Priestia megaterium: one gene and its partner. The protein of the gene in region 2 interacts with the protein of the main gene of each other region in a pairwise test. Links are inferred from orthologs where the notes say so. Each region holds a gene or a part of one and is shown on either strand. Other genes may lie near its edges.

Evidence for each region. Proteins that work in one complex are often made in the same cells at the same time.
Region 1: the proteins of LIS78_RS02950 (region 2) and LIS78_RS25390 interact in binary tests that used the Bacillus subtilis proteins (3 or more experiments, as listed by UniProt). The link is inferred for Priestia megaterium from one-to-one orthologs.

The regions. Positions count from the first base shown.
Region 1 is NZ_CP085442.1:4,875,868-4,880,855, forward strand. Bases 1-3,689 are described here. They hold LIS78_RS25390 (efflux RND transporter permease subunit), read right to left. Parts: upstream 3,312-3,689; coding sequence 201-3,311; downstream 1-200. Other genes in these bases: LIS78_RS25385 (hypothetical protein), read right to left, coding at 27-164; LIS78_RS25395 (TetR/AcrR family transcriptional regulator), read left to right, coding at 3,581-3,689. In the rest of the region: more of LIS78_RS25395, read left to right, coding at 3,690-4,453; LIS78_RS25400 (DUF502 domain-containing protein), read right to left, coding at 4,478-4,988. UniProt on the Bacillus subtilis protein: Required for self-resistance to surfactin, an antimicrobial lipopeptide surfactant produced by B.subtilis. Also required for swarming motility.
Region 2 is NZ_CP085442.1:549,887-555,484, reverse strand. Bases 1,538-4,537 are described here. They hold LIS78_RS02950 (ABC transporter permease), read right to left. Parts: upstream 3,665-4,537; coding sequence 2,411-3,664; downstream 1,538-2,410. Other genes in these bases: LIS78_RS02945 (ABC transporter ATP-binding protein), read right to left, coding at 3,657-4,537; LIS78_RS02955 (hypothetical protein), read left to right, coding at 2,200-2,448; yhaM (3'-5' exoribonuclease YhaM), read right to left, coding at 1,538-1,936. Outside these bases: LIS78_RS02970 (peptidylprolyl isomerase), read left to right, coding at 1-704; LIS78_RS02965 (sporulation YhaL family protein), read right to left, coding at 747-929; more of yhaM, read right to left, coding at 995-1,537; more of LIS78_RS02945, read right to left, coding at 4,538-4,556; LIS78_RS02940 (YhzD family protein), read left to right, coding at 4,698-4,883; LIS78_RS02935 (HU family DNA-binding protein), read right to left, coding at 4,923-5,195; LIS78_RS02930 (enoyl-CoA hydratase), read right to left, coding at 5,308-5,598.

The sequences.
Region 1 (4,988 bases), 4.3 Mb from region 2 along the record:
GAGCTGACTCTAAGTCAGCTCTTTTTTTATTTTGAATGCTGCCATGCCGTTTTAGGCAATGACATGGACATCCACTGCTGGCGCTTTGATTTATCAATCGTTACTTTCTTTGCTTTAATTCCTTGTTGAATCAGCTGTTTCATTAGTTTATCAATTGACTTCATCGCTATTCACCTCAAAAGCGGAAATTTGTTTTGCTTCTATTTTTTTACTTTTTTGCGCTTAAACTTCATAAAAAACTCATAGACAATTGGAACGATAATGAGCGTAAGCAGCGTAGAACTTGTTAGTCCTCCGATTACCGTAACCCCTAGCCCTTTTGAAATAAGGCCTCCACCTTCAAATCCAAAAGCTAATGGAAGCAGTGCACCAATCGTTGCAATAGCTGTCATTAAGATCGGGCGAAGACGTGTCATTCCAGCTTCTAGTAACGCTTCACGCGTCGACAGACCCTCTTGCTCTTTATGAATCACGCGGTCAATCAGCACAATTGCATTTGTTACCACAATTCCAATCAGCATAAGAGCTCCAATCATCGAAGAAATGCTGATCGTTTCTCCAGAGATTAAAAGCGCCACTAGTGCACCGATGAGTGTAAATGGAAGTGAGAATAAGATAGCAAATGGTGCTAGCCCTCCACCAAATGTCAGTACTAGTACGAAGTACACGATACCGATGGCTGCGAGCATAGCAATTCCTAATTGACTAAATGAGTCATTAATTTGCTCTGATGCTCCGCCAAAGTTAATATCCATATCACTTGGCAAATCAATTTTCTTCACTTCTTTTTGGACGTTAGAAGAAACGCCGCCTACATCGTCACTCTTAATATCGGCACTTACCTCTGCATAAATTTTATTATCACGGCGAGTTACCGTATTCGATGTTTTACCCTTTTTAATATCGACAACTTCATTTAATGTAACTTCCTGTCCAGTTTGAGAGGTCACTTTTGTGCTTGAAAGTTCGGCAAAAGTAGAGAAATCCTCTTTTTCTTTTGGAAGGTATACGTTAATTTCGTTTCCGTCTTTTTGGATAGTCGTTAATACTTCACGCTGTCCAAGGTTCGAAATTTGCATGCCGATTTGACTAGCAGACAAGCCCAGTTCAGCGGCTTTCTTTTGATTCGGTACTAGCGTATATTCATCAAACGTATCTGAAAGCGTAGAATCGACATTTTTCAGTTCTTTATGCTTTTCTAAAACATGCTGAACTTTATCAGCATAAGGTTTGATTTCATCTAAGCTATCTCCGTAAATAAGGACGTTTAATGAATTATTGCTGCCGCTAGACGCCGTATTCATTGAGCCCCATTCACCTTGATTCGCTTGTTTATTAAGAGCTTTTAATACTTTATCCTGCTCTTTATCAAAGTTTTGTGTATCCTCGTCATATTGCACAAATGTTAAAACGTTATTTTTGCTTCCCGGATTAAAAGAGTTACCTTCACCGAACGAATACTGAACCGTTTTGACACCATCTCGCTTCATCAAGTACGCTTCTGCGCGATTTGCTGCTTTTTCTACGTCGCTTTGAGACTGTCCGGCTTTCGGTGTATACGTAAGCGTCAGCGTTTTTTCTTGATCGGATGATAAGAAGCTCACGCCAATAGAAGGAACTAAGAATAAACTTCCTACTAACAGTAGTACGGCTAACCCAAAGGAAATAAGCTTATGGTTTAGCGTCCAGTTCAAAATTCGCTTATATCCGTGCGCTAGTTTGCTTGGTTTTTCTTCTTTTACTTTTACATTTGTTTTAAATAACGAATGAGCAAGCATTGGCACGAGTGTTACCGCTACTAGCAGTGATGCTAACAGTGCAAAAACAACGGTTAACGCAAACGGTAAGAATAGCTCTCCTACCGGTCCTTCTACTAGACCTAACGGTAAGAATACGGCCACGGTTACGATTGTAGAAGAGAAAATTGGAACAAACATCTCTTTCGTCGCCGCGACAATTAAATCTTTTCCTTTAAGCTTTTCTTCCTGATAAGCCATGCGGCGGTAAATATTTTCAATAACGACAATGGAATCATCTACAACCCTTCCGATGGCTACAGTCATCGCTCCAAGCGTCATAATATTTAAAGAGATATCCATTGATTTGAGCGCTAAAATGGCGATTAATAACGAAAGCGGAATCGAAATAACGGCAATAATCGTTGAACGAATATCACGTAAAAATAAAAGAATAATAATAACCGCAAAGACCGCACCGATAATAGCTTTATTTAGCATCGTATGAACAGAATCTTCAATCGGTTTACCTTGATCAAAAATATTGTCAACGTGAAGGTCTTTATTTTTCTTTTCTAGGCTATTCATTTTTTCTTTAATATCATTTACAACATTTACTGTGTTCGCATCCTTCGCTTTGACAACTTGTACAGCAATTGAAGGTTTTCCGTTCGTGCGAGAAATAGATTCTGCTTTCCCCGTCACTTTAATATCCGCAATTTCTTTTAATTTCACAGTTGGAATAGAAGCTGCGGACGGCGCCTGCTGCACGGCTCCTTGTGTCTGCTGCTGGCTCATTCCTTGTTGCTGATCTTGAGCAGCTCCTTGACTAGGAACAGCTGGAATCTCTAAGTTTTCCAAATCTTTTTCTGCTGTCATCTTTCCGTCTACCACAACAGATTTTTGAGATCCATCCATCGTATACGTACCAGCCGGCACTTTTGCATCAGATGCTTGGATAAGCTTTTTCACCGTATCTTCATCGAGTCCCAGCTGCTTGAGCTTGTCTTGTTTGAATACAAGTTCTGCTTCTTCAACTTGTTCTCCTGACACACTGACCGAAGAAATCCCTTGCACTTTTTCAACTTGTGGAACAACGGTATTTTTTACATACTTCGTTAATTCTTCTAATGATTTTTTATCATCTGAAACGCTTAATGAAATAATCGGAAAATCACTAATGCTTTGTCTTGAAACATTTGGTTCCTCTACATCATCTGGCAGATCTACGTTTGAAAGAGCTCGTCTAACTTCGTCTTCTGCCTTCTCCATATCTTTACTAAAGCTATATTCAACTTGAATAGTAGCCATATTTTCATAAGAAGATGAGCTAACTGTCTCAACGCCGCTCAGTCCCTGAAGCTTTTGTTCAATCGGCTTACTCACCTTATCTGCCACTTGTTCCGGAGTGGCTCCCGGATAAGTTGCAGTGACTGTTACAACAGGCGTTGAAATATCAGGAATGGTCTCTAGTTTCATATTAAACCCTGAATACAGCCCTGCAATAATGACAAAGAGTGTTAACAGCCATACTGCAAATTTATTTTTCAATGAAAATTTAATAAACTTCCCCAATGCATATCCTCCTTCAAATATATGTATACTAATAAAATTGACTGATCGGTCACAACAACTTAAAATATAAATGACTAACCGGTCAGTGTCAACCCTAAGCAGGCTCTCTCCTAACATGTTCATAATAAAGACATATTTACGATAAATCGTTTTTTAAAGGAACTGACTCCCGGTTTTAACTTTGATATATACCTTTATCTTTTTTAGTGTATGATACTATTATCTAACGAAATGAATGGCTAAATTGTTCAATAAAGGAGGTAGAATACATGAAAGAAAAAGAAAAGAGAATAATTGAAGCTTCGATTAAGCTTTTTGCCAAAAAAGGATTTAATGCTACCTCTGTGCAAGAAATTGTAGATGAATGCAACATTTCAAAAGGTGCATTTTACCTGCACTTCAAATCTAAGGATGCACTTCTATTATCAATTCTAAACTTTTACTATGAAAAGCTCTTTAGCTCTGTTTATGCTCTCGACGAGGAAGTAAACGATGCCCGCAACCGCTATATGAATCAGCTCATCTATTTCTATGAATTTATTACGGAGCACAGAGATTTTATTATCATGCAAATTCGTGAAAAATCTATTCCATTTAACAAAGAAGTGGAGACCTTTGTTCATAAAATGCAACGAGAAACGTTTTACTTTCATCGCAAAAGCCTCGTTAGCGTATATGGAGAAGACGTAACTCCTTATATCTCGGATTTAACGAAAATGATTGAAGGTATTCATCATTCCTTTTTAGAAATTATTATCTTCAATCAATTCGAGCTTACCTTTAAAGAAGTAGCACAGTACATAATGGACCGAGTTGATGTGTTAGTAGAAGATTTATTAGCTAGAAAACCTCGTCCCCTTATTCCCGCTTCTTTTGGTGAAGATATATACGGAAAGGAACGAACGACTTTTCTAAGTAAAAATGAGCAGGTAAAACAAGCTCTTGAGGAAATTAAACATCTGCTAGACACCAGCGATCATATTTCTGATGAGTACGCAGACAGCTTTCACATTTTACAAACGGAGCTAAAAAAAGATAAGCCTACCGCTGCTATTGTAAAAGGCATGGTTGGAAATTTAACGGAACTTAAATCGTTGGAAGAACCGCTTAATCTTTTAACAGCCTTACTCCAACAAAAATAACAGAAGGCTTCAACAAGCCTTCTGTTATTTTTCTGCTTTTGAACTAGATACTCCCCCAGATAACACGAACTTCATTGCTTCTTCCGGCTTAATATCTAACCATTCAATTTCTTCTTTTGGAATCAAAAAAGTAAAACCAGCTACTTGAAAAGTTTGTGGAACATAGACGGCGAAATGGTCTTTTAACGAGTGAATCACCTCTTCTACTTCTTCAGAGGTCACAAACCCTATGACTTTCATTGACGTGCCGGGCATCGTCACTAAAACTACTTTTGAAAAGGACTTTTTCTCTCCAAGAAAAGATTGAAACGTATCTTTAATGACGGTATATAGCGTTTTAACAAGCGGTATTCTTTCTAACAACCGGTCAATTAAGTTAATAATTTTCCCCGTAAAAAAACGAGTAGATAACCACCCTAATAACGTAATTAAAACAAGAGTCGCTAAGATTCCAATACCAGGTATGTAATCCTGCTTCATATAGGGCTTCAATACGTTCCCTAAAATGCTATCTAAAAAATTAAACACTCTTACC
Region 2 (5,598 bases):
TATTGAGTAAAAAATATAAAGTAACGGATAAAGAGCTTGATCAGCAGTTGAACATTCTAAGAGAACAATACGGTGATCAGGTGGATTCAGTTATTAAGCAAAAAGGCGAAAAAGAAGTCAAAGATATGCTAAAAGTTGATATTCTCCGTGAAAAAGCTGCTACAGCAGGCATTAAGGTATCGGACAAAGAACTGAAAAAAGCTTATGATGAATATAAAGCTCAAAAACCTCAAATTCGCGCAAGTCATATTTTAGTAAAAGACGAAAAAACAGCAAACGAAGTAGAAGCGAAAATCAAAAAAGGCGAGGACTTTGCTAGTCTGGCAAAAGAATATTCAACGGATCAGCAGTCTGCAGCTAACGGCGGCGATTTAGGCTACTTCGGTGAAGGCCAAATGGTTAAAGAATTTGAAGAAGCGGCTTACAAGCTGAAAAAAGGTGCAGTAAGTAAACCAATCAAAACAGAATACGGCTACCATATCATTAAACTAGTCGATAAAAAGAAAGTAGAATCGTTTGAGAAAAAGAAACCTGAACTTGAGCAGCAAATCAAACGTTCAAAAGTAGATCAAGCAGAAGCGAACAAGAAGATTCAAAAAGAACTTGATAAAGCAAAAGTGGAAGTCAAAGATAAAAATGTAAAACCAATTTTCGAGGAAGGTGCAACAGATAGTCAATCTGGCGTAGAAACTCCTCAACAGTAATGCTAAGAGCCTGTCACTCATGTGACAGGCTCTTTTATATAATCAGATGGAATCGCTGTTGCGTCTTTCTTTTTCCACTTGCATTCTTTCGATGAAGACTTGTCCCTCTTTTTCAATAAACGAATCATCCACTTGCTTATCATGTTGTGCAGCACGAATCGCCATAAATCCACTAAAGAAAATGCCTGCTACAACTAAATAAATCCAAATTGGTAGTGTCACCATATATTGATCCCCCATCACAGTTATTTACAACCACTATATGCGAAGGAAGAAAGACTTATACCTTTTTAATCAATCGTTGGTTTATAAAATGAGCGATTATCAAGTGCAAAAATACGCTCTGTAAACTCACCGGGCTTCACTTTTGTTAATGCTCGATCAAGCATATTCATTTTAGCGTCTACATTGTCAATCAAATGAAGCATCTCAGCCTCTTTAATTAACGGCTTTTTCGGACTTCCCCACTCTTCCTTACCGTGATGCGATAATACAAGGTGCTGAAGAAGCATAACCTCTTCTCCTTCAATCGCTAATTCTTCTGCCGCTTTTCCAATTTCATTCACCATAATCGAAATATGGCCAAGCAAGTTCCCTTCGACTGTGTATATCGTCGAAACAGGACCTGAAAGTTCAAATACTTTGCCAAGGTCATGAAGAATAACTCCAGCGTACAGCAAGTCGCGGTTTAAGCTTGGATAAAGGGTTGAAAATGACTCAGCCAGCTTCAGCATAGACACCACATGGTAGGCAAGTCCCGATACAAACTCATGGTGATTTTTAGTTGCTGCCGGATATTCTAGAAATTCCGTTTGATATTTTTTAAACAAATGGCGAGTAATGCGCTGGACATTCGAATTTTTCATTTCAAATATACTCTTTGTAATATGTTCGACCATTTCTTCTTGAGATAAAGGTGCCACTTCTAAAAAATCAGATGTGCGCACTCCGTCTTGGGGCTGTGCAGGACGAATGTTGCGTATTTTCAGCTGGTTGCGCCCGCGGTAATTCATTACTTCTCCAGCAGCTCGCACAATCTTTTGAGCAGCATAATTTTCCTCGTCATCTGGGGATGCATCCCACAGCTTGGCTTCAATATCACCTGTTTTATCTTGTAGGATTACCGTTAAAAATGGCTTTCCATTGCTTGCAATTCCTCTCGTTGAGGATTTAATTAAAAAATAAAGATCAACTTGCTCTCCTACTTCGTATTGAGCAATTCCTTTTGTCATGACCTTTTCCTCCTTACCACTTCATTCTATGTATTTGATAACGAAGCTCTTATCGCTTCGTCCGCTTATTTACAGCTCTTTACATCTCATTTTACCATCGCTTGGCACCGAATGCACGGGTAGACCCTTTTTCATAAAAGAATCCGGGACAGAAGTATTTGAGCTGAAATGAAAAACGAACCATTGATCATAATTTTTGATTAGTGGTTCGTTTTTTTTGTTATGGTGAACGTAGGCTTCATCTGTTTCGTTACTTCTAGCAGTTGATTGGAGGGCTAGACGAAGACTCCTGCGGGAAAAGCGGAAGGGATGAGACCCCACAGGAGCGAAAGCGACGAGAAGACTCATCGGCCGCCCGCGGAAAGCGAAGTCTTGCACGGAAATCAACTGCGGTGTCACAAGCGGTTCAGCTTATGTATCCCATTTGTTCATCTTTAGATTGGATTAATTTAGTTATGTCTCAACCTCACTGCTTTATGTTTCTTTTTTCGTTAACTGCAGCGCCTTTTTAATATCTTTAAAAGAGGTAGATTGACCATACATAAGGACTCCTCCTTTATACACACGGGCACCAAATATAGCTAAAGCAGTAATCGTCACAACTAAAATCCCTATCGATACACTCACTTCCCACACAGGAACATTTAACATACCTACACGCAAAAACATAATCATCGGAGCAAAAAACGGGATAAAAGATGTGACCGTAATGATTGTGGTTTCAGGATCACCAAGTCCAAACATAGCAATTAAAAAAGCGGCCACAATCACAAGGGTCATGGGCGTAATCATTTGCTGTACATCTTCAATACGGCTCACAAGAGAACCTAAAAAAGCCGCGAGCGTAGCAAAAAGAAAGTACCCCAATATGAAAAAGACAAATGCATACACGAATGTAGTCAGCGGAACATCATTAAATCCGAGATAAGAAAAGATACCGTTATGATTTGTTTCCACACTGGCCTTTAACGATGTGTAGCCCACGCTCAGTATCACTGCAAGCTGCGTTAAGCTGAGCAGGGCAATTCCAATGATTTTAGCAAACATTTGTGTAATAGGTGATACGCTCGATACAAGGATCTCCATAACGCGGGATGATTTTTCAGTAGCTACTTCCATCGCAATCATGCTCCCATACATGATAACGGCAAAATAAATAACAAACAGCAGCACATACACAAGACCTCTTGCTTGATTTAGCTCTTGTTCTGTTTTGGCATTTTCAACTAACGCTTCCTTTTTGAATGAGACAGGGCTGTAAAGCTGATCAATCTGCTTTTCTTCTAACCCAATTTTTACTGTAGCCATAGCCACTTTTGTTTGCTGTACCGCCTGTTCTAAGGTAGAAGAAAGGTTTGATTCGGCCAAAGAGTTAGCTTTGTACACAGCTTGGGGCAACTGCTTATCGTTTAAAGATAAAAGTAAATAGCTATCGAGCTGCCCGCTTTTTACCGCTTGCTTTGCCTTAGACTCAGACGTAAATTCTTTTAAATGAATGTCTTTATCCATAGCATTTACATTTTGTTTGAACAAAGTATATACGCTTTCCACTTCATAGATGACACCCACATTTGTTCCATTATCGTCTGAATTAAAAACGTCGATAATTTTCTCCATATTTGTAAGAGCAACTAGAATAATAGCAGTAATAATCGTCGTAATAATAAAAGATTTTGTTTTTAATTTATTAAGATATGTATGAAAGACAATGACCCAAAATTTATTCATAGGAAGCACCTACCTTTTCAATGAAAATATCATTTAATGAAGGCTCTTCCACTGCGAATTTAGATACAAATGAAAAGTGTTTAAGTTCTTGAAAAATGAGTTGTGATACGGATTCATGTTGGATTTGAACATTCATGCCCTCAACCGTTTTTTTTACCTTTACAACGCCTTCAAGCTCTGTAATTCTCTCAAACGGACCTTTTCCGTGTACAATGACGTTTTTCTTTCCAAATGAACGTTTGATCTCCGGCAGCCTTCCATACACAACAGGCGTGCCATGATGCATAATACATAAATATTCACAAAGTTCTTCCACATGTTCCATTCGATGACTTGAAAAAACAATCGTCGTTCCGCGTTTTTTTAAATCAAGCACCGCTTCTTTTAATACCTCTACATTTACAGGATCCAAGCCGCTAAAAGGTTCGTCTAAAATAAGCAGCTCGGGTCGATGAATAACGGAGGCAATAAATTGAATTTTTTGCTGATTTCCTTTGGATAGCTCTTCTACTTTTTTGGAAGCATATTGAGGAATATTAAATCGAGATAACCAGTGCTCCATTTCTTGCAGCACGTTAGCTTTTTTCATTCCGCGCAACCGTCCAAGGTACACAAGCTGATCTTTGACTTTTAATTTCGGATATAATCCCCTTTCTTCTGGAAGGTAGCCAACTAGATGACTTCTACTGTAAGTTAAAGATTTATCATTCCATTGGATGTGACCTGAGGTTGGTTCAATGAGCCCTAAAATCATTCGAAACGTTGTCGTTTTGCCAGCACCGTTTGCACCTAAAAAACCAAACACTTCGCCTTTTGGAATTTGCAAGGATAGCTCATTTACAGCTGTAAATTCACCGTACCTTTTTGAAACTTCACGGATAGAAAGAGACATTTAATTCCTCCTTTGTAAATAAACCTATGTTTATTGTATGGAAAAAAATGATATCTGTAAACCTTAGCAGGATTTAGGGGAATAGGACGAGAAATATGTTAAATACGCTTACAATTATACTATAAGAGGAGAGTAGATTTTATGAGTACTTACACATTAACCGCTTTTGAAAAGACAGGAGAAAAATTAATAGATGAAAGTTTTGAAGCAGCTTCTGAGACAGAAGCAAAGACTATCGGCACCAAGAAGTTAGAAGAGCTTTCCTATTTAGAAAAAACGCATCGATGCGTTAGCTCCAGCGGAAAACTTGTATTATTTCATCGTTAATACAAAACGCCGGAAAGGTTTGCTTTCCGGCGTTTTATATTACTTTACAGCTTCTTTTAGTTCTTTACCAGCTTTAAATGCTGGTACTTTTGATGCTGGAATTTGCATTTCTTCACCCGTTTGAGGGTTACGGCCTGTACGAGCAGCACGCTCGCGTACTTCAAATGTACCGAAGCCGATTAACTGAATTTTTTCACCTTCACCTAGCGTTGATGAAATTGTTTCTAGTAATGCGTCAACTGCTTTAGATGCATCTGCTTTTGTTAACTCTGATTTTGTTGCCACTGCGTTTACTAAATCTGTTTTGTTCATTTCCAATCACCTCATTAGTTTCTACATTATCTTGTGTTACCACTGTTTTGCAACTTTTAAACATGCTCTATCAATATGATAGACAAAAATATTGGCTTTTAAACTAGTTCACTTAATTTTCGGAAATATCTTTTTCACTTTGATTAAAAACAGGCGCTCGCTTTTCCAGAAACGCACGTACACCTTCCTTATGATCCGAACTTTGGCTCATAGCAAACTGACTTCTTTTTTCAAGCGCAAGCACTTGCTTTAATTGTGAAACAGATGTCTCCACATAAATTCGCTTTGTTTCCTTCAAAGCCCGTGAAGGTTTTTTTAGCCAATATGAGAGATAATCTTCTACATGCTTCGCCAAATCTCCTTCTTTTATTTCATCAATTATGCCAAATTGATGAGCTTCCTC